2 linked regions of the Frankia alni ACN14a genome follow. The protein of the gene in region 2 interacts with the protein of the main gene of each other region in a pairwise test. Links are inferred from orthologs where the notes say so. Each region holds a gene or a part of one and is shown on either strand. Other genes may lie near its edges. The genes, in order: ndk and FRAAL_RS27920.

Region 1 (9,546 bases), 4.9 Mb from region 2 along the record:
CAGCAGCGCCTCCAGGTCGGGCCACACCGAGTAGGTCCGCTCGGCGAGCACGTCCGGCTGCTCGTTGAGGATCTCGTAGAGGATCTGCAGCCCCTGGTTGGGCAGGCCGACCTCGTAGGCGTCCGGATACATCAGGGCCCAGCGCACCGCGGCGGCGTCCCAGGGTTTGACGATGGAGTTCCCCTCGCCACCGACGTATTGCACGGGCCTTCGCACCCGCGGGAGCAGCGGCTCCAGGCGAGCGAACAGCGACTGTCCGGACATGCAGGCGAGCCTACGGCACGGGCGCACCCCACCAGGCGTCCGAGCGATCAGCCGAAGCTCGGGACACTCCCGACCATCCACGCCCACCGCCCGCCCGACCCGTCCCTCCAGGTGAGGCTCCCTGCTTGTCCGGAGGCTTCCGCGCCCGATTCATCCCTCTGGACAAGCAGGGGAGGCCGGGCGGCGGCTACAGGGCGTAGGGGTCGGAGCGCGAGCGTAGGCGGACGTTCTGAAGCAGTCCGACGGCGATCATGTTGGCGAACATCGACGAGCCGCCGTAGGACAGAAACGGCAGCGGCAAGCCGGTGACCGGCATGATCCCCAGGCACATGCCGACGTTGACGAACGACTGGAAGGTGAACCAACAGACCACGCCGGTCGCGATCAGCGCGCCGAAGGAGTCCTGGGAGGCGAAACCGATCGACAGCGCCCGCCACAGCACCACGCCGAGCAGCACGATGATCCCGCCCGCGCCGAGATAGCCCAGCTCCTCGCCGGCCACACTGAACACGAAGTCGGTCTGCTGCTCGGGGACGAACTGCCCCTGGGTCTGCTGGCCGTGCAGCAGGCCGCGGCCGGTCACGCCGCCGTTGGCAATCGCGATCATGGCCTGGGCGACGTTGTAGCCGGTGCCGGAGGAGGCCTTGTTCTCGGAGACGAACGAGGTGAGCCGGGCCTCCTGGTACGGCTGGAGCAGATGGAACTGCAGGATCGCGCTGCCGAACAGCACCCCGCAGAGGATCAGCCCCAGCACCCACCGCCGCGGCGCCCCGCTGACCGCCAGCATGCCGAGGGTGGTGAAGACCAGCACCATGACCGTGCCGAAGTCCGGCTGAAGCATGATCAGCGCAATCGGGACCACGGTCAGTCCGAGCACGAGCAGGACGTCGCCGTGGCCGGGGGCGCTGCGCCGGATCCCGGTCTGGCGGTCCTCGTGCTGCTCCCCCAGGAGCATCGCCGCGCCGACGACCAGCGCCACCTTGGCGAACTCCGACGGCTGCAGCTGGAAGCCGGCCGGCAGCACGATCCACGAGTGCGCGCCATTGATCGTCGATCCGAACAGCAGCACCGCCACGAGCCCGACGAGCGAGCCGAGGTAGACGAACGGCGCGTACGCGCGCAGCACCCGGTAGTCGACGACGGTCGCGATGGCACCGAGCACCAGCCCGATGGCGAGGTTCAGCAGATGGCGCTTGAGGAACGTCTGCGGATCAGCGCCGGCCTCGCCGAGGCGCTGGCGGGTCGCCGACCACACCAGCAACGCGCCCACGACGGACAGGCCGATGACGCAGAGCTGCAACGTCCAGTCGAGCCGCCGCAGCGGCGAGTGGCGCCCGGAGGCGCGGTCCCGCAGCTGCCCGATCCGCCCTCGGACGGGTACCGGGGACGAACGCAGCGCGGTCGGTCCCGCCTCCTGGTTCACCACGCCTCCTCCCACACGTCGCCTTCATCGCCCGGCCGGCACGGGGCCGGCCGGACATCACCGGACCGGGGACGTCGTGCTCCTGAACATCGGCCCGGCCGTCCGTGCGCGCCCGGGACCACGCCGACACCGGGTGGTCCGGCGGGGCGGGTCACGGGCGCGGGGTGCCCGCGGGCGGGGCCCGGCTCGGCGCCGACGACAGGACGCCGACGGCGGCGGGCGGCCCCGCGATCCCGGCCGGCCGGTGCCAGCCGGCCGGGCCGGTCCCACCGGTCGCCACTGCGGGGCCGGTGCGGGCGGCGTCGACGGCCGTCGACAGCGCGGGCAGCACCGCAAGCGGACCACCGACCGGCGCTCCGGCGACCGGCCCCCGTCCCGGCGCCGACACCGGCTGCGCCACGACGGTCCCGACCGGCGGCGCCGCCTGCGACGCCGCCTGCGACGCCGGCACGGATCCCGCCGGGGACGGGATGATCGACGGGAACGCCGCCGCGGCGGACGTCGCCGCGATCGTCCCGTCCCGGTTGATCTTCGGCAGGGCGCCCGGGGGCTGGCCGCCCGGCATCGCCGCCGCCTGCCCGACGCCGTAGATGGCCTGGTAGATCCGTTTGGCGACCGGGGCGGCGTACTCGGCGCCGGTGCCGGAATCCGGGATCGTCACCACGACGGCGAAGCGTGGGTCGTTCGCCGGGGCGAAGGAGGCGAACCAGGAGGTGTCGCCCTTGCCCTCGACCTCGGCGGTGCCCGTCTTGGCGGCGATCGGGACGATGGTGCTCGGCCAGTCCGCGAAGACGCCGGTCGCCGTGCCGCCGCCCTCGGTGGTGACGCCGGCCAGGCCGCCGCGGATGTAGGCGAGGATCTCCGGGGAGACCGGCAGCGTCCCGGCCCTGCGCGGCGGGAAGGTCTGCACCACCCGGCCGTCCGGGGCGACCGCAGCCTTGGCCAGTGTGGGCTTCCACAGGGTGCCGCCGTTGGCGATCGCGGCGTAGGCCGTGGCGAGCTGCAGCGGGCTCAGCGACAGGTACTGCCCCTGGCCGATCGCGAACTGGGTGGCCGCGCCGGCGTTGTAGAGGTAGCCGTCCACGCACGCCTCGGCCGCGTACTTGCGGAACCGCTCCGCCTTGACCGGGTCGTGCTCCTCCGGGTAGCCGTTCTTCGCCCGCCGGCAGTAGGAGTCCTTCAGCTCCTCCCAGATCGCCTTCGCGCCGGCGCGGTCGACCACGGACCCCTTGGCCTCCCCGGGCAGGTCCAGGCCGGTGGCCTTGCCGAAGCCCATGGCCTGGGCCATCCGGACGAAGTACTCCTTCGGCGGCGCGTAGGGCCCACGGCCATTGCGCAGGCCGCCGTCGGCGAGCCACGAATCGTAGGCGAACTGGTCGAAGATGACGTCACAGGAGATGACGAGCGCCTGGTGCAGGGTGATCGGCCCGGCCGACTCGCCGTCGAAGTTGTGGAAGACCTGGTCGCCGATCTGCAGCGCCGGGGCACAGTCGAAGCGCTGGTCGCCCCTGGCGCCCAGGTTCTGCATCGCGACGGCGGTGGAGACGGCCTTGAACGTCGAGCCGGCCGCCCCCGAGCCCTGGTAGGCCCGCGAGAGCAGGGGGATGCCGTTGGCCGGGTCCGACAGGGCCCGGTAGTCCTGCTCGGAAACGCCGCCGACGAACACCGACGGGTTGTACGACGGCAGGCTGGCCATCGCGACGACGCCGCCGGTGCGCACGTCGAGCACGACCGCCGAGGCGGTCCGGTTGCCGCCGCCGAGCTGGTTGATGGTGTCCTGCAGTGCCTGCTCGGTCGCCTGCTGGACGCCGAGGTCGAGGTTGAGCACGAGGTGGTCGCCGCTGATCGGCGCCGTGGTCGACGCGGTGCCGGCCACCCGGCCGAAGCGGTCCACCTCCAGGCGCTCCACCCCGTCGGTGCCGCGCAGCTCGTCGTCGTAGGTGCTCTCCAGACCGGCGACGCCGATCAGGCTGTTGAGGTGGTAGCCCTTCTCGTCGCCCTGCTTGTCGAGCTGGTCCTGGGTGACCGGGGCGAGGTACCCCAGCTCGTGCGCGGCCAGCGAGCCGTGCGGGTACTCGCGCACGGCCTGCAGATCCGCCGACACGCCGGGGAAGCGGTCAGGATGCTCGATGACGGCGAGCGCCTGCTGGGGGCTGACGTCCTTGGCGACCGGAACCGGTTGGTAGGGCGAGCCGTTCCAGCACGGCGGCTTCACCTGGGCGGTGCAGAACCTGATCCGCCTGGTCAGCTCGTCGGCCGGGGTGTTGATCACCCCGGCGAGCCGGGCGAGGACCGCCTTGCCGTGGTCGGCCTGCCGGTCCGTCGCGGACCGGTTCACCGAGATGACCAGCGAGGTGCGGTTGCGGACCAGGGGCTGGCCACGGTCGTCGAGGATCATCCCGCGGGTCGCGGGGGTCACCACCTCGCGCACCCGGTTCGTCTCGGCGACCTGGCGGTAGTGGTCCCCGTCGAGAACCTGCAGCACCCACAGCCGCGCACCCAGGGTCGCCAGCAGCGACAGGACCAGCACCCGCAGCAGCAGGACGCGGATGCGCATCCGATCGTTCATCGGCCGCCCCGCCGGGAGCGGCCGGACAACCGCCGGGAGCCCGCGGCCAGCAACGGGAACAGGAACGGGGTCAGCAGCACCGCGTAGACGCCGGCGGCCAGCGCGCGGACGACCGCCTCGCCGCCGGTCAGCGCCGCCTCACCAAAGATCGAGGTCGTCGCCGCGTAGCCCAGGGTGCCCGCCACGCAGGCTCCGGCGATCACCGCGAGGGGCACCGCCACCGACCGCTCCGCCGCATCCATCACCAGGCCGACAGCGTAACCGACCAGACACATAACGAGAGCAGACTGGCCGAGAACGTGACTTGACGCCAGATCGGCCAACACCCCGACCACAAACCCGCTGACCGCTCCGACCAGCGGACCCTCCAGCAGCGAGATCGCGGCCAGCAGGATGAGCACGAGGTCCAGCCGGCCGCCGGGCAGGCCCAACCGGGCGACGATCGAGACCTGCACGACGAGCGCGACCGACAGCAGCGCGACTGCGGCGACGAAGGTGCGGGCGCGCAGGGTGTCCGCGGAGCCGGCGATGTCCCACATGCCCAGTCAGCCCGCCCCGCCCTGGCCGGGCTGGATCGTCCCGGAGGTGGTCGAGCCGGGCCCGGTCGTGCCGGAGGTCGTCGTGCCGGAGGTCGTCGTGCCGGGACTGGCCGGGCCGGACGCGGGCGGCTGCGCGGCCGGCGGGGTCGGCACCGGCTGCGGCGCCAGCAGACGGTCACCCGGGTCCGTCGCCGGCCGGCCGACGACCACGCCGACGAGGTCGAGCGTCCCGACCGACACGTACGGCCTGACCTCCGCCGTCCGGGACAGGCCGCCGACGTCGGTGACCTTGGTGACGACGCCGATGGGCACGCCGGCGACGTAGTCCATGCTGCCGAAGGTCACCAGCCGGTCGCCCTTCTGCACCCGATAGGAGGCGTCGTACAGGGTGAAGGTCAGCGTGCTCGGCCCCTGGCCGCCGGCCACGGCGCCGAGCAGCTGAGTGCGTTCCAGGCGGGCGCCGACCCGGCTGCCCGGGTCGCAGGCGAGGCGGACCACGGCGGTGTGGGCCGTGGCCGAGGAGACGGTGCCGACGAGCCCGTCGGCGTTGAGGACGGTCTTGTCGACGTCGACGCCGTCGTCCCGGCCGGCGTTGATGGTGACGGTCCAGTCCGTGCCCGTCACGTCGCCGACCGCGATGACCTTGGCCGGCACGATCGAGTACCGGCCCTTGTCCGCGATCAGCCGCAGGTCGCCGAGCTGCTTGGACATCCGGCCGATCTCGGCGTTGTCGGCGAGCTGGCGGCGCAGCCCGGCGTTCTCCTGGGCCAGCCGGTCGGCACGGTCGTGGTAACGGTTCGGATGGCCCAGCGACGAGGCGGTCCGGCCGATCGGCCGGGTCACCGCGGTCACGCCGTCCTCGACGCCGCCGAGGACGGAGTGCACGACCCCGCGGGCTCCGCTGGCGGAGCGGCCGGTCTTGTAGTCGAGGGTGATCAGGGTGAAGGCGGCGATGAGCAAGGCGACGATCACCAGGCGGGATCGCCTCGTGTCACGCCCCACAGCAGCCTCCGAACAAGCTCTCAGGCCCCGCGCCGCCGCACGGCAGGCGCCGGGCGGCACGGGGCACCTGCCCGCTCACCGCGGGGCGGGCACGGCACCGGCCGGGTGGCGACGGGCCGGCGGCGCCGGCCGGAGCCGGCCGCCGCGCGCGGTCCGTCGCTGAGGTCGGACGATCCACATCGCCGCGACGTTCCCGGATCTGACACGAAACTCCCCACCGGTGGGGACGTCCTGGACAGCGCCCGCAGGGACGCGCCGGGGGGTGCGACCGCGGCCCGTTACCGCCGCGGCTCCGAGATCAGTACCTGCTGGAGCGCCTCGAACTCCTCGACGCACTTGCCCGAGCCCATGGCCACCGAGTGCAGCGGGTTCTCGGCGATGTGAATGGGCATGCCGGTCTCGTGCCGCAACCGCTCGTCGAGCCCGCGCAGCAGGGCACCGCCGCCGGTCAGGACGATGCCGCGGTCCATGATGTCGCCGGACAGCTCCGGCGGGCAGCGGTCCAGCGTCACCTTCACCGCGTCGATCACGGCGTTGACCGGCTCCTCGATCGCCTTGCGGATCTCCTCCGCGGTCACCACGATCGTCTTGGGCAGGCCGGTGACGAGGTCGCGCCCGCGGATCTCGGCGCTGGGCTCGTCGGGCACCTTGTGCGCCGAGCCGATCGCCATCTTGATCTCCTCGGCGGTGCGCTCGCCGAGCATCAACGAGTACTCCTTCTTCACATAGGAGATGATCGCGACGTCCAGCTCGTCGCCGGCGGTGCGGATCGACTGGCTGGTGACGATGCCCCCCAGCGAGATCACGGCGACCTCGGTCGTCCCGCCGCCGATGTCGACGACCATGTTGCCGGTCGGCTCGTGCACCGGCAGGCCCGCGCCGATGGCGGCGGCCATCGGCTCCTCGATGATGTACACCTTGCGGGCGCCGGCCTGGTAGCCGGCGTCCTTTACGGCCCGCTGCTCCACCCCGGTGATCCCCGACGGCACGCAGACGACCAGCCGCGGCTTGGCGAAATGGCGCCGCCGGTGCACCTTCTGGATGAAGTACCGCAGCATCCGCTCGGTGGTCTCGAAGTCGGCGATGACGCCGTCCTTCAGGGGGCGCACGGCCACGACGTTCCCCGGGGTTCGGCCGATCATCCGCTTGGCGTCCGTACCGACCGCGAGGATGCCGGAGGTCGTGGTGTTGATGGCGACCACGCTCGGCTCGTTGAGCACGATCCCGCGGCCGCGCACGTACACCAGGGTGTTGGCGGTACCGAGATCGACGGCCATGTCACGACCGAGGAACGACAGCGAACTGGACATCGTCGGGTACCGACCTTCCCGGGGGGATGCGGTCCTGGCCGCCTCCGGCGCGGCCGACGGCACGGCCAGCCAGGGAGCCGGAGAAGCGCGTGGAACACGTACAGGGTTCGTAGATCGGGCAGGACGACCCGGAGCGCCCCACGCGGAAACGACCGCGGCAACCAACCGTCACAGCCGGTCACTGCGACCCACCGGACACGCTCCGGGCAAGTACTTGAAGGGTAGACCGCCGGGCAGCCCCCCGCCGCCCCGGCCGGTCACGGGACGGCTCGTGTCACCCTTGGGTCAGACCGACCCAACGACCATCAACGGGTGACAGCCCCCCTACGCAACGCGTCTCAACGAGGCCCCGACGGACGGACGAAGACGCGATGCAGGCACGAAACAGCCGGCTGCGATCAGCAGAGTGCGTCCACAGCTGCGCGGACGAGGACTCCCGGGGGCCACGCGGCGCCGGGGAACTCACCCGAATCCGGTGAGCGCACGGCGTCGTCCGGTCCGCCCGGGACCACGCCGCGACCACTCACCCATCCGTGCCAGCGGGGATGGGTGCCCGTCCGTCCGCACCCGCCGAACGGACGAGGACGGACGAGGACGGACGAGGACGGACGAGCCGGCGCAGGTCAGCTCAGGCCGGGGAAGAACAGGTCGATCTCGCGCTTGGCGGACTCCGGCGAGTCGGAGCCGTGCACGAGGTTCTGGCCGATTTCCAGCGCGTAGTCGCCGCGCAGCGAGCCGGGGGCGGCCTTCACCGGGTCGGTGGCGCCGATCAGCCCACGCGACGCCTCGACGGCCCGCGGACCCTCGGCGACCAGCGCGACCAGCGGGCCGGAGACGATGAAGTCGACCAGCTCGCCGAAGAAGGGCTTGCTGGCGTGTTCGCCGTAGTGCGTCTCGGCGACGGAGCGCTCCAGCGTACGCAGCTCCAGGGCCACCAGGGTGAGCCCCTTGCGCTCCAGCCGGCCGACCACCTCACCGACGAGGCCACGGCTGACGCCATCGGGCTTGACCAGGATGAGGGTGCGCTCGGCGGACACGGTACTCCTTCTCGATCATCGACTTCGTCGTCCTCGACGGGCCCGCGGGCCCGGTGTCAACTTACAGGGTGCCCGCGCCATCACCATGGCCGAACCGGGCCACCTCAGGACCGCAGCAACGCCCGCGCCCGACCCACAACGGGGGCCGAACCCGTCACCAGCACCCCGGCTCCGCCGAGGTCGGCGTCCTCCTCGGCGAGCCGCACCGCGTCGTCGACCGCGTCGTCGAGCCGGGGGGCGACCTCGACCCGGTCGGCGCCGAACACACCCGTCGCCACGGCCGCGAGATCGTCGACGCCCAGCGCCGCCGCCGTCGCCCCGCTCGTGACGACCACGTGGGCGAGGACCGGCTCGAGCGCGGCCAGGATCCGGGCGGCGAGCGCCTCGTCGCCGTCGACGGCGACCACGCCGACGAGCACGTCGAAGCCGAACGCCTCCTCGACCGCGCCCGCGAGGGCCGCCGCGCCGAGCGGGTCCTGGGCGACGTCGAGCACGATCGTCGGTGAGCGGCGCACGACCTCCAGCCGGCCCCGGACGTCGACCTGGGCGAGCCCCGCCCGGACGGCGTCGAGGTCGAGCGCGCTGCGGCCGCCGCCCAGGAACGCCTCGACCGCGGCGAGGGCGACCGCCGCGTCATGCGCCTGATGGGCGCCGTGCAGAGGCAGGAAGAGCTCGTCGTACGTGCCGCCGAGCCCCTTCAGCGTGATCACCTGCCCGCCGACGGCGATGCGGCGGCCGAGCACGCCGAACTCCATGCCCTCCCGGGCCACCGTCGCCCCGCTGCCGGCCGCCCGCCGCAGCAGCGCCTGCGCGGCCGGCAGGGCCTGCTGGGCGAGCACGACGAGGGTGTCCGCCCGGATGGCCGAGCCGACCCGCGCGGCGATCCGGGCGAGCTCCGCCTCGGCGGCGTCGGTGTCCCCGGCGAGCACGGCGGCGTCGACGGCGTCGGCCGCGCTGCCGAAGGCGTCGACGGCGTCGAGCGGGTTCACCCCGGCGACGCCGTCCGGGCCGGTGACCGCCACCGGGGTGATCGCGGCCACGGGCGCGTCGAGCAGGTCGGCCAGGTCGCCGAGCACCACCGAACCGTCCCAGCCCGACTCGACGACGGCCACGTCGACCGGGGCGTCCGCGAACGCGGCGAAGGCCACGGCGGCGAGCAGCTCGACGGCGCTCAGCGGGCCGTCATCCTCGATCAGCGGCAGGTACGGCGCGATGTCGTCGAAGGCCGCCCCGAGCACGTCGGGCGAGATCGCCGCGCCGGCCAGGCCCACCTGCTGGGCGCTGCCGAGCCAGCCGGGCGAGCGCAGGCAGCCCGCGCGGATGCCGAAGGCGTCGAGCAGCGCGCTGATGGCGGCCACGGTGGAGCTCTTTCCCACGGACCCCGCGACCACGATGCTGGGGA
Region 2 (9,473 bases):
GGTAGTAGCCGCCGTCCTGCCGTTTCTCCACCAGGCCGTCGCCGGCCAGCCGGGTCAGGGCCTCCCGGATGGGGGTGCGCGAGACTCCGAGCAGGGCGGCGAGGCGTTCCTCGGCAAGCCGGTCCCGAAAGGAGAACTCCCCGGACATCAGTCGTCGACGCAGTGCGACATATGCCTGGTCGCGAAGGTTGCCGGCGGCGGTGGACCTCGGGGTCGGCGAGGGAGTCATACAGTCGAGCATCCGACATCGACGTCGACGGTGCGCCACCCCCCTCGGCCGTGCCGCCGCCCGGCGGCGGTCGGCATCCGTCCCCGGCCGGTCGCCGAGGGCGCTCGTGACGGGCCTGACGCCCCTGTTGCATACTGCGCTGTATACAGAGCCGTGTACATGCATTGGACGGTAAGGATTCGAATGTTTCCGATCAATGCGCTCGTTGTTACTTTCCTGCGACGGGGATTGCGGACGCGTTAACGGCCGTCCGTGGACGGTTCGGTCAACGGACGGGACGGAGGCTGACGCGGTGATGGACGACGGGACGATGCGTGGAACGGGGAGGCCGTGATGTCGGAGACGAGGGCGGCCGGGACGCCCGGCACGGCAGGAGGGACCGGGGTGGTGCCACCCGTCGTGCTCGTGCACGGCACGGCGACGACAGGGGCGGTGTGGCGGCACGTGCGTCGAGAACTCGGCGACCGGCCGGTGCAGGCCCCGGACCGGCCGTCCACCGGGAGTCTGGCCGCGGAACTGGTGGCGCTGCGGCCGCTGCTCGACGGCGCCGTCTACGGCGGGGTGAGCGGCGGCGCGACGCTGGGGCTGGCGATCCTCGCCGCCGGCGTGCCCCTGGCGGGTGCCGTGCTGCACGAGCCGGCCGTGGGGTCGCTGCTGCCCGGGCTGCTCGCGCCGATGGCCGCCGCGTTCGCCCAGGGCGGCGTGGTCCCCTTCGCCCGCGCGCTGTACGGGCCCGCGTGGAGCTCCGCCGACGCACCGGCCGACCCGGACGCCGTCGCTCGGGACCTGGCGATGTTCCTGGACTTCGAGCCGCCGCCGCTGCCGGCGCGGATCTGCCCGACGATCATCACGGTGGGGGCGGACTCGCCGCCCGTGCGCCATCGTGCCGCCCTGCTCCTGCGGGAGAAGCTGGGGCTGACGGTCCGGGTCGTGCCCGGTTGCGGACACGCAGCCCACCTGGAGGCGCCGGCCGCCTTCGCCCGCCTGCTCGAGAGCGTCCACCGTGGCCCCGAGGCCGGCTCGGCGCCTGCTTCCCGCGGGCAGTCCAGCTCCGACCACGGATTGCGCGTGCCGGGGGCGCGGTCAACGCGGTAAACCGTGCCTCGGCACCCGCAATTCGCCTGATCTGGCGCGGGTGCCGTGGTACGGCGGTCGGGCTTACCTACCGGTAGAGGTATTGTGCCGGGAAAGCCGGCCCGACGCGGCGCTTTCCTCCTCGTGGCCCGCGCCGGTGACCAGCGGTGTCGCCTGCGGTCAGCGCTCGACGTGGTGCGGCGGCAGATCGGCGAGGAGCCGCTCGATGTCCGGGTCGTCTTCCTCGGACAATGACTCGTCGCCCCATCCGATCTCCCGTTCGTCGTCGAACGCGTCGTCGTCGCGCGGCTCAGTGGCGCCCATGATCTTCCCCTCGTGTGGCGCGGCCTGTTGGTTGCCGCGGTCCCGGACCGGCGATCGCGGTCGGGGCCGCAGGTCGGTGCTGAATCGATTGCCGACGGGACGCCGACTGCGTCCCGCTGACGGGTTAGCCGCGAGCCGTTGTTCGGCCCGATGCCCGGGCCGCTCACGCGCCCGGGCCGGCTGCGGCAATGCCGCCGGCCGGGGGCGCGGGGCCCGGATCCGGACGGGATGGTGGCCACCCGGATCCGGGCCGCGCGCCGACGGTCAATCTACGCCGCTGGAACCACCGCGGGCGGGTGGCGGCGTGGCCAGGGCGTGCCCGATCACCTCGATGACGAGCCGCAGGGTAGCCCGGCTGCCCGCCAGGAAGGCGTCCGTCTCCCGTTGGGACCACGCGGAAGCGACGATCCCGGGCTCCGGCGTCCGGACATCCAGGACCGCCCGGATCGACGCCCGGTAGCGGCTCACCGTGATCGGCGGATCCCCGATCGGATCGGTGTCGTAGTCCTCGTCGCGGTCTAACAGCGCCCCGACCTCATCGGCGCGGCGTGGCGTGGGGGGCATCAGTTTCCTCCTCCGTAAATTTGCTACGCAGCAAAATAGACCCTAGCGAGGTTCTTGGGGAAGAGCAAAGTGGTTACGATGTTCCGCGTGGACGACGGTGAGCAGTTGGTCGGCATCGGGGACATCGCGTTCCAACTCAAGATCACTCGCCAGGCGGTGGACTACTGGACGCGCAAGGACTCCCGGTTTCCGGCACCCTTGCAGGTCATCAACGCGCCGACGGGTAGTGGTGCCAAAGGCACCCGAGTTTGGCGCAAGCGAGAGGTAGACGCCTGGATCGTGGAGCACTATCGACGCCGCAAACAGTAGGCGGTGTGTCTGGTACGGCGGCGCGGGCGCGTGACCCGATCCGGAGTCGGTCCGGATCGGCGGCCGTCGCCGTCGTCGGCTTCGGCGGTACCTGCCGTCCGGAGGCGAACGGAAATGCCTGGCAGCCGTGCTGAATCGCACTAACAGCGCATTTCGGGGAGCTGTACGAAACGGAACGTCCGCTCCCGTCCCGGTTCATCGGTGTGCGGTGCTCCGATCTGAGCGGAGCGCCGGTCGCCGGTCACCACTGGGGGAAGGCGAGCCGGACAGGCATGGGACGCCCGTCCACGTGGCACTCGTCGGGCCTGCCCGACCGCGCGACCGCGACCGTCGACTCCCGTGATCCCGGCTTCGTCGGACCCGGCCTCCTCCGGCCCCGGCTCCGGCATCGGTCACGTCGCCGTGGGTCCCGTCATCCGGTCTCGTCGGCATCGGCATCGGTCAGGGCGACGCGGAGCCCCGGCCTCGTCTCGTTCGGGTCGCCGGGGGCGGTGCGGTGCATCGGGTACCGCTCCGGTGCCGGCAAGCGTGCGGGACGTACCGCAGTGCGCCACCCGGCAGTGGGCTGACGCCGAGGGCCGGTCGTGCGGGACCGGTCGCGCGAAGGCGGGTGCTCGGCCCGGCGGGGTGCTTGGCCCGGCGGGGCGCGTGGTCCAGCGGGGCGCCGAGTCCAGCGGGGCGCCGGGTCGTTGCCGCCCGGGGCATACCGAAGGCGCCCGGGGCGACGAGCGCCCGGACGCCTTCGGTGGACGGTGCAGGTGTGTCGGTCGGTCAGGCCGCCGCGGTGCTGGAGGCCGTGCTCGACGTCGAGGGCGCCGACGAGGACGAGCTGCTGCTCGCCGCGGTGGCGGCCGAGGACGACTCGGAGCTGGACGACGAGTCGCTTCCGCCGGCGGAGCTGGTGGCGTTGGTGCTCGCGGCGTCCGCGGTGTCCTTCGGGCGGTGCTGCGTGGAACCGCCGGCGGAGCTCGACCGGCTGTCGTTCTTGTAGAAGCCGCTGCCCTTGAACACCACGCCCACCGAACCGAACACTTTACGAAGTCGTCCGGCGCAGGTCGGGCACTCCGTCAGTGACGCATCGCTGAAGCTCTGCACGACTTCAAGGTCACGTCCGCAGTCGGTGCAGCGGTACTGGTAGGTAGGCACGTACTCCTCCCGGAGCTGGCACTCAGAAGTGGCGACTGCCAACTTTAGCTCGTGGACGGCCTCGGATGTTCCCGGGTGCCGTCGGTCGGTTCGCACCGTAGCGTACGACTTGGCGTGACGATGATCTTCACGCTGCGATCGTGCTCCTCCGTGGGGACGAGATCGAGCAGCTCCTGGTCGTAGAGCACGGCGATCACGGGCACGTCGGGCGCGACCCGGCGCAGCGCGCGGTCGTAGGAGCCGCCGCCCCGACCGAGTCGCCGTCCCGCCCGATCGACGGCGAGCGCCGGGATGATCACGGCGTCGGCCGCGGAAAGGTCTCCCGAGGGTGCCGCCGCGGGTGGCTCCCGGGTGCCCAGGGCGCCCGGGATCAGGGTGCCGGCGTACTCGCGGAAGTCGAGGTCGAGATCGGCGCGCACCACCGGCAGCAGCACCCGGGTGCCGCGGGCGAGCAGCCGGGCCAGCAGGTCGGCGAGATCGGGCTCGCCGGGCAGCCCCACATAGGCCGCGACGCACCGGGCGTCGGTGATCTCGGGGATCTGCAGGATCCGTGTCGCCAGCACCGCCGTGTCCGCCGACGACCAGGGCTCGTGGCGCAGGGCCAGGGAGGCTCGCCGCTGGGCGAGCAGCCGGGCGCGCAGCCGTTGCTTGGCGGAGCCGCCCGCCGCGGCGTCACCGTCCGATCCGAGCACCGCGCCGGCCACCGGCAGGCCGGGGTGCAGGGCCGGCGGCCGGGTCGGCGGCAGGGAGGGTGGCAGGGCGGGCGGCCGGGTCGGCGGCTCGGTGGCGGGCGTCTCCCGCGGGTGATCGGGTGGTGGGTGTTTTCCCTGCACGTGCTCAGCCTCCCGCAGGTCGGCGCCGCAGGGGCGGTTGCCGGGGTCCTCGGCCTCGGATGATGTCGTGGGATGCGCGGCGGAGCAGGCCACCGGCCCGCGCGGCCACGACGGGTCACACCGGCGGCCGCGGTCGCGGGGGCGCCGGCGGGGCTCCACGGCCCACGGACGGGGCGCGCGAGCCGCAGCGGGCGGGTCGTCCGGATCGTGGGAGCCGTGGGCGGCGGGTGGGCGGGGTGGGTGCTTGGCGCGCGGGGCCGGCGGTGTCGTGGCCGGGCCGGTGGCGCCCGGCACCCGGACGGACACCGCCCGACCTGTGCATCGTCCGTGGAAGGCGCCCGCCGCGGTGCCCGTGCACTTCGACCCGGCTAAGGTTTCCCCATGCCAGTGACGAAGGCGGTTATTCCGGCCGCGGGTCTGGGCACTCGCTTCCTGCCGGCCACCAAGGCGGTGCCCAAGGAGATGCTGCCGGTCGTCGACAGGCCGGCTATCGAATACGTCGTCGAGGAGGCCTCCCGGGTCGGCCTGCGCGACGTCCTCCTTGTCACCAGTCGTACCAAGAAGGCGATCGAGGACCATTTTGATCGAGAGGCGGACATCGAGGCCGCGCTCGAACGCAAGGGCGACGAGACCCGCCTTCGCCGAGTCCGCGCGTCGGCGGAGCTGGCCGAGGTGCACTCGGTCCGCCAGCCCTCGCCGCGGGGGCTCGGTCACGCCATCCTGTGCGCGGCCGCGCACGTGGGCGACGAGCCCTTCGCCGTCCTGCTCGGTGACGATCTCATCGACGAGCGCGACCCGCTGCTGGCGGAGATGCTCGCGGTGCAGGCCCGCTTCGGCGGCAGCGTCATCGCGCTGATGGAGGTCCCGCGGGAGCAGGTCTCGATGTACGGCGTCGCCACCGTGGAGTCCGTCCCCACCGGGCCGGACGACCGGTACGGGATCGTGCGCATCCTGGACCTGGTGGAGAAGCCGCCGGTCGCGGAGGCGCCGAGCAACCTGGCGATCATCGGCCGCTACGTCCTGGCCCCGGAGATCTTCGAGGTGCTGCGGCGCACCGAGCCCGGGCGAGGCGGGGAGATCCAGATCACCGACGCGCTGCGGACGCTGGCGCTGAACGCGGTGGCCGGGGGCACGGACGCCCAGCCGGTGCACGGCGTGGTGTTCACGGGCCGGCGCTACGACACCGGGGACCGGATCGACTACCTCAAGGCGGTCATCCGGCTCGCCTGCGAGCGGGCGGATCTGGGCCCCGACCTCTATCCGTGGCTCGAGGAGTACGTCGCCGCCGGCGGACCCAAGGGAAATTTGTCCTAATTCACGGGCCTTTCTCCGACCTTCCTCCCTCTGATTGACCTTGTTGCATTCGTCTAACCTTGACGCTTCCGGCGTGGGCAGGAACGCTCCCGGGATCGGCCCGGGCGCGATCGGCGCGCAGGTCGGGCGTGGATCGGTGGACGTCGACGGGTGCGTGGCACCCGCCCGCCCGCCGATGCAGTGAAGGTGTCCGGGCTCCGATGGCCGTAGCCCGGACGATGCCGGCCGGGCACGCCGGGCCGGCATCACAGGGCAACAGGAACGGGGACGGGCGCCGATGACGACGGTGGATGAACACCTGGAGCGGATTCTCGCGGAGGTGGCGCCGACCCGCCCCCGGCGCGCCGGGCTGGAACAGGCCCACGGCTGCGTGCTCGCCGCCGACGTCCGGGCGACGGTGGCCCTGCCCAGCTTCGACAACTCGGCCATGGACGGCTACGCCGTGCGGGCTGCCGACGTCGCCGCGGCCACCGCCGACGCCCCCACCACGCTGCCTGTCGTCGGCGACATCCCGGCCGGGCCCGGCACGCCGGCGCCGCTGGATCCCGGCACGGCGGTGCGGATCATGACCGGCGCTCCGCTGCCCCGCGGAGCGGACGCGGTGGTCCAACTCGAGTGGACCGACGGCGGGCGCGCATCGGTCGCGGTCCGCCGACCCGCCGCCCGCGGGCTGCACATCCGCCGTGCCGGCGAGGATGTCACCCCCGGCGCGCTGGTGCTGCCGGCGGGGACGGTCATCGGCTCGGCCCAGATCGGTCTGCTCGCCGCCGTCAACGTGGCGCGCCCGCCGGTGCACCCGCGGCCCCGGGTGGCGGTGCTGTCCACGGGCACCGAGCTCGTCGAGGTCGGCTCGCGGCTCGGCGCGGGGCAGATCGTCGACTCCAACAGTCACGGCATCGCCGCCGCCGCCCGCGAGGCCGGCGCAATCGTCCGCCGGCTGACCGGCGTGCCCGACGAGCCCGACGCCTTCGCCAAGGCCCTGCACGGCGTGCTGGGCGAGGTCGACGCGGTGGTGACCACCGGCGGGGTCAGCGTCGGCGCCTACGACGTCGTCAAGGAGGTCCTCACCGGGACCGGCAGCGTGCGGTTCGATCAGGTGGCGATGCAGCCGGGCAAACCGCAGGGCTTCGGCCTGGTCGACGGGGTGCCGATCTTCACGTTGCCCGGCAACCCGGTCAGCGCGCTGGTCTCCTTCGAGCTGTTCGTGCGCCCGGCCCTGCGCCGGATGCGCGGGCTGGCGGCCACGGGTCTGCCGCGGATCGTCGTGACGGTCGGCACGGCGCTGCGTTCCCAGCCCGGCCGGCGCACGTTCGTGCGGGTCGTCCTCGACCATCTCGACGTCGACGGCCGGCCCGGCCCGGACACCGTCGCCCGCCCGGCCGGCGGCCAGGGCTCCCACCAGCTCACCTCCCTGGCCGGCGCGCAGGCGTTGCTGGTCATCGCCGAGGACATGACGGAGGTGCCGGCCGGCGCCCGGCTGCCGGCACTGTTGCTTGGCGGGGACGCAGGCGCCATCCTCTCCGGCATGGGCTGGGCGGAGACCGACAGGTCGGACACGGGCACGGGCGCAGGCGCAGGCGTGGGCGTGGGGCCGTCGGAACCGTCGGGGCCGAACGCCCGATGACCGCGGCCCGGCTCACCCACGTCGACGAGCACGGCGCGGCCCGAATGGTCGACGTCACGGCCAAGGACGTCACCGCCCGCACGGCGAGCGCCACCGGCCTGCTGCGGGTCACCCCGGAGGTGGTCGGGCTGCTGCGCGGCACCGGGGTGCCCAAGGGGGACGCGCTCGGGACCGCCCGGATCGCCGGGATCATGGGCGCGAAGCGCACGCCGGACCTCGTCCCGCTGTGCCATCCCATCGCGATCTCCGGGGTCACCGTCGACCTCACCGTCCGCGACGACGGGGTGGAGATCACCGCCACCGTGCGGACGGCCGACCGGACCGGCGTCGAGATGGAGGCGCTGACCGCCGTCACCGTGGCCGGACTGACCCTGCACGACATGGTCAAGGCGGTCGATCCCGGCGCGGAACTGACCGGTGTGCGGGTGCTGGCCAAGACGGGCGGGCGCCACGGCGACTGGCGCGCCGGGCCCTCCCGGGAGGTCGTGCCGACCACGCCGACGGGACCGGCGGAGGCGGCGGAGGCGGCGGGACCGGCGGAGGCGGCGGGGACTGCGGAGGCGGCGGGACCGGCGGGGGCGGTCCGGTGAGTGGCTCGTCGAGCCCTCCGCCGGGAGCGCGAGCTCGGGTCGTCACCGTGTCCGACCGGGCGTACGGGGGCGTCTACCCGGACCGCTCTGGGCCGCTGCTCGTCACCGGGCTGGCCGCGCTCGGCTTCGCGGTCGGCCCGGCGCAGGTCGTCCCCGACGAGCGGGAGCGGATCACGGCCGCCCTGCGGGCCGCCGTCGCCGACGGGATCGACCTGGTCGTCACCACCGGCGGGACCGGTCTCGGGCCGCGGGACGTCACCCCCGAGGCGACCGGGGACGTGATCGAACGGCCGATCCCCGGACTCGCCGAGGCGCTGCGGGCCGCCGGCCGTGACGCCGTCCCCGCGGCGGTGCTCTCCCGCGGGCTTGCCGGGACCGCGGCGGCGACGCTGGTGGTGAACCTGCCGGGTTCGACGGGCGGCGTCCGCGACGGGCTGGGCGTGCTTGCCGGGGTGGTCGGACACGCCGTGGCCCAGCTCCGCGGCGCCGGCGACCACACGGCGGCTGACCAGACGGCCGCTGACCACACGGGGGCGCCCGGCGTCGCCGAGACGGCGGAGTAGGGCGCCATGGTGCGGGCTCCGGGCTGGCCGGCGGTGCTGTCCGAGGGATCGGTCACGGTGCGGCCGCTGCGGCTGCGTGACGCCTCCGCGTGGGTCGAGGTGCGGCTGCGCAACGCCGACTGGCTGGCGCCGTGGGAGGCGACCCCGCCCGGTCTCGTCATGGTCCGCGAGACCTGGGCGCAGCGCCAGACCATCTCGGTGTACCGGCAGATGCTGCACCGGCTGCGTCAGCAGGCGCGGATCGGCATGGCGTTGCCGTTCGGGGTCGTTTTCCACGGGCGGCTCGTCGGCCAGGTGACGGTGTCGACGATTGTCCGCGGCGCCTTCAACAGCGCGCAGGTCGGCTACTGGGTGGACAGCGGCTTCGCCGGGCGGGGCATCACCCCGACGGCCCTCGCGCTCGTCGTCGACCACTGTTTCGGCCCGGTCGGCCTGCACCGCGTCGAGGCCAATGTGCGGCCCGAGAACTCCGCCAGCCAGCGGGTGCTGGCCAAGCTCGGTTTCCGCGAGGAGGGCCTGCACCGGCGCTATCTCTCCATCGACGGGCACTACCGCGACCACCTCGGATTCGCGCTGACGACCGAGGACGTTCCCGAGGGGCTCGTGCGCCGCTGGCGGGAGAGCCGCTACAGCCGGCCCTGACCGCTCGCGGTCGGCCCCGCGCGGACGCGCCGGCGTCGGCGAGCGTGAGCCGCCGCCAGCTGCCCCGATCCGCGGTGGCCCGGAGCGGGATCGGGGGCCCGCTTCCGGGTTATGCCGTGGGTGGGGTGACGAGTTCCACTCCGCTCGGTGGCGGGTGTCGGTAAGCGGACGCCCGCCCCTCGTCGTCACGGCGCGTTGTTCCGACACTCACGCCCGAGCTCATTCGCAGCGACCTGCTGGAGGCGGGTGCTATCTGCGAGT

What was found.
Region 1: the proteins of FRAAL_RS27920 (region 2) and ndk interact in binary tests that used the Escherichia coli proteins (3 or more experiments, as listed by UniProt). The link is inferred for Frankia alni ACN14a from one-to-one orthologs.

Annotation. Positions count from the first base shown.
Region 1 is NC_008278.1:2,075,007-2,084,552, reverse strand. What follows is about bases 6,438-9,308. They hold ndk (nucleoside-diphosphate kinase), read right to left. Parts: upstream 8,145-9,308; coding sequence 7,731-8,144; downstream 6,438-7,730. Other genes in these bases: FRAAL_RS08285 (folylpolyglutamate synthase/dihydrofolate synthase family protein), read right to left, coding at 8,249-9,308; FRAAL_RS08295 (rod shape-determining protein), read right to left, coding at 6,438-7,107. In the rest of the region: FRAAL_RS08320 (TIGR03960 family B12-binding radical SAM protein), read right to left, coding at 1-264; rod shape-determining protein RodA, read right to left, coding at 452-1,687; mrdA (penicillin-binding protein 2), read right to left, coding at 1,839-4,256; rod shape-determining protein MreD, read right to left, coding at 4,253-4,795; rod shape-determining protein MreC, read right to left, coding at 4,802-5,797; more of FRAAL_RS08295, read right to left, coding at 6,076-6,437; more of FRAAL_RS08285, read right to left, coding at 9,309-9,546. UniProt on the Escherichia coli protein: Major role in the synthesis of nucleoside triphosphates other than ATP. The ATP gamma phosphate is transferred to the NDP beta phosphate via a ping-pong mechanism, using a phosphorylated active-site intermediate.
Region 2 is NC_008278.1:6,945,138-6,954,610, reverse strand. The notes cover bases 2,586-5,383. They hold FRAAL_RS27920 (5-formyltetrahydrofolate cyclo-ligase), read right to left. Parts: upstream 4,480-5,383; coding sequence 3,691-4,479; downstream 2,586-3,690. Other genes in these bases: galU (UTP--glucose-1-phosphate uridylyltransferase GalU), read left to right, coding at 4,861-5,383; FRAAL_RS35375 (hypothetical protein), read left to right, coding at 3,261-3,491. Also shown: FRAAL_RS27945 (GntR family transcriptional regulator), read right to left, coding at 1-229; FRAAL_RS27940 (alpha/beta fold hydrolase), read left to right, coding at 563-1,324; FRAAL_RS33855 (hypothetical protein), read right to left, coding at 1,484-1,627; FRAAL_RS27935 (hypothetical protein), read right to left, coding at 1,892-2,191; FRAAL_RS27930 (hypothetical protein), read left to right, coding at 2,270-2,500; more of galU, read left to right, coding at 5,384-5,793; molybdotransferase-like divisome protein Glp, read left to right, coding at 6,071-7,417; cyclic pyranopterin monophosphate synthase MoaC, read left to right, coding at 7,414-8,007; FRAAL_RS27900 (MogA/MoaB family molybdenum cofactor biosynthesis protein), read left to right, coding at 8,055-8,570; FRAAL_RS27895 (GNAT family N-acetyltransferase), read left to right, coding at 8,577-9,212. UniProt on the Escherichia coli protein: Involved in the removal of 5-formyltetrahydrofolate.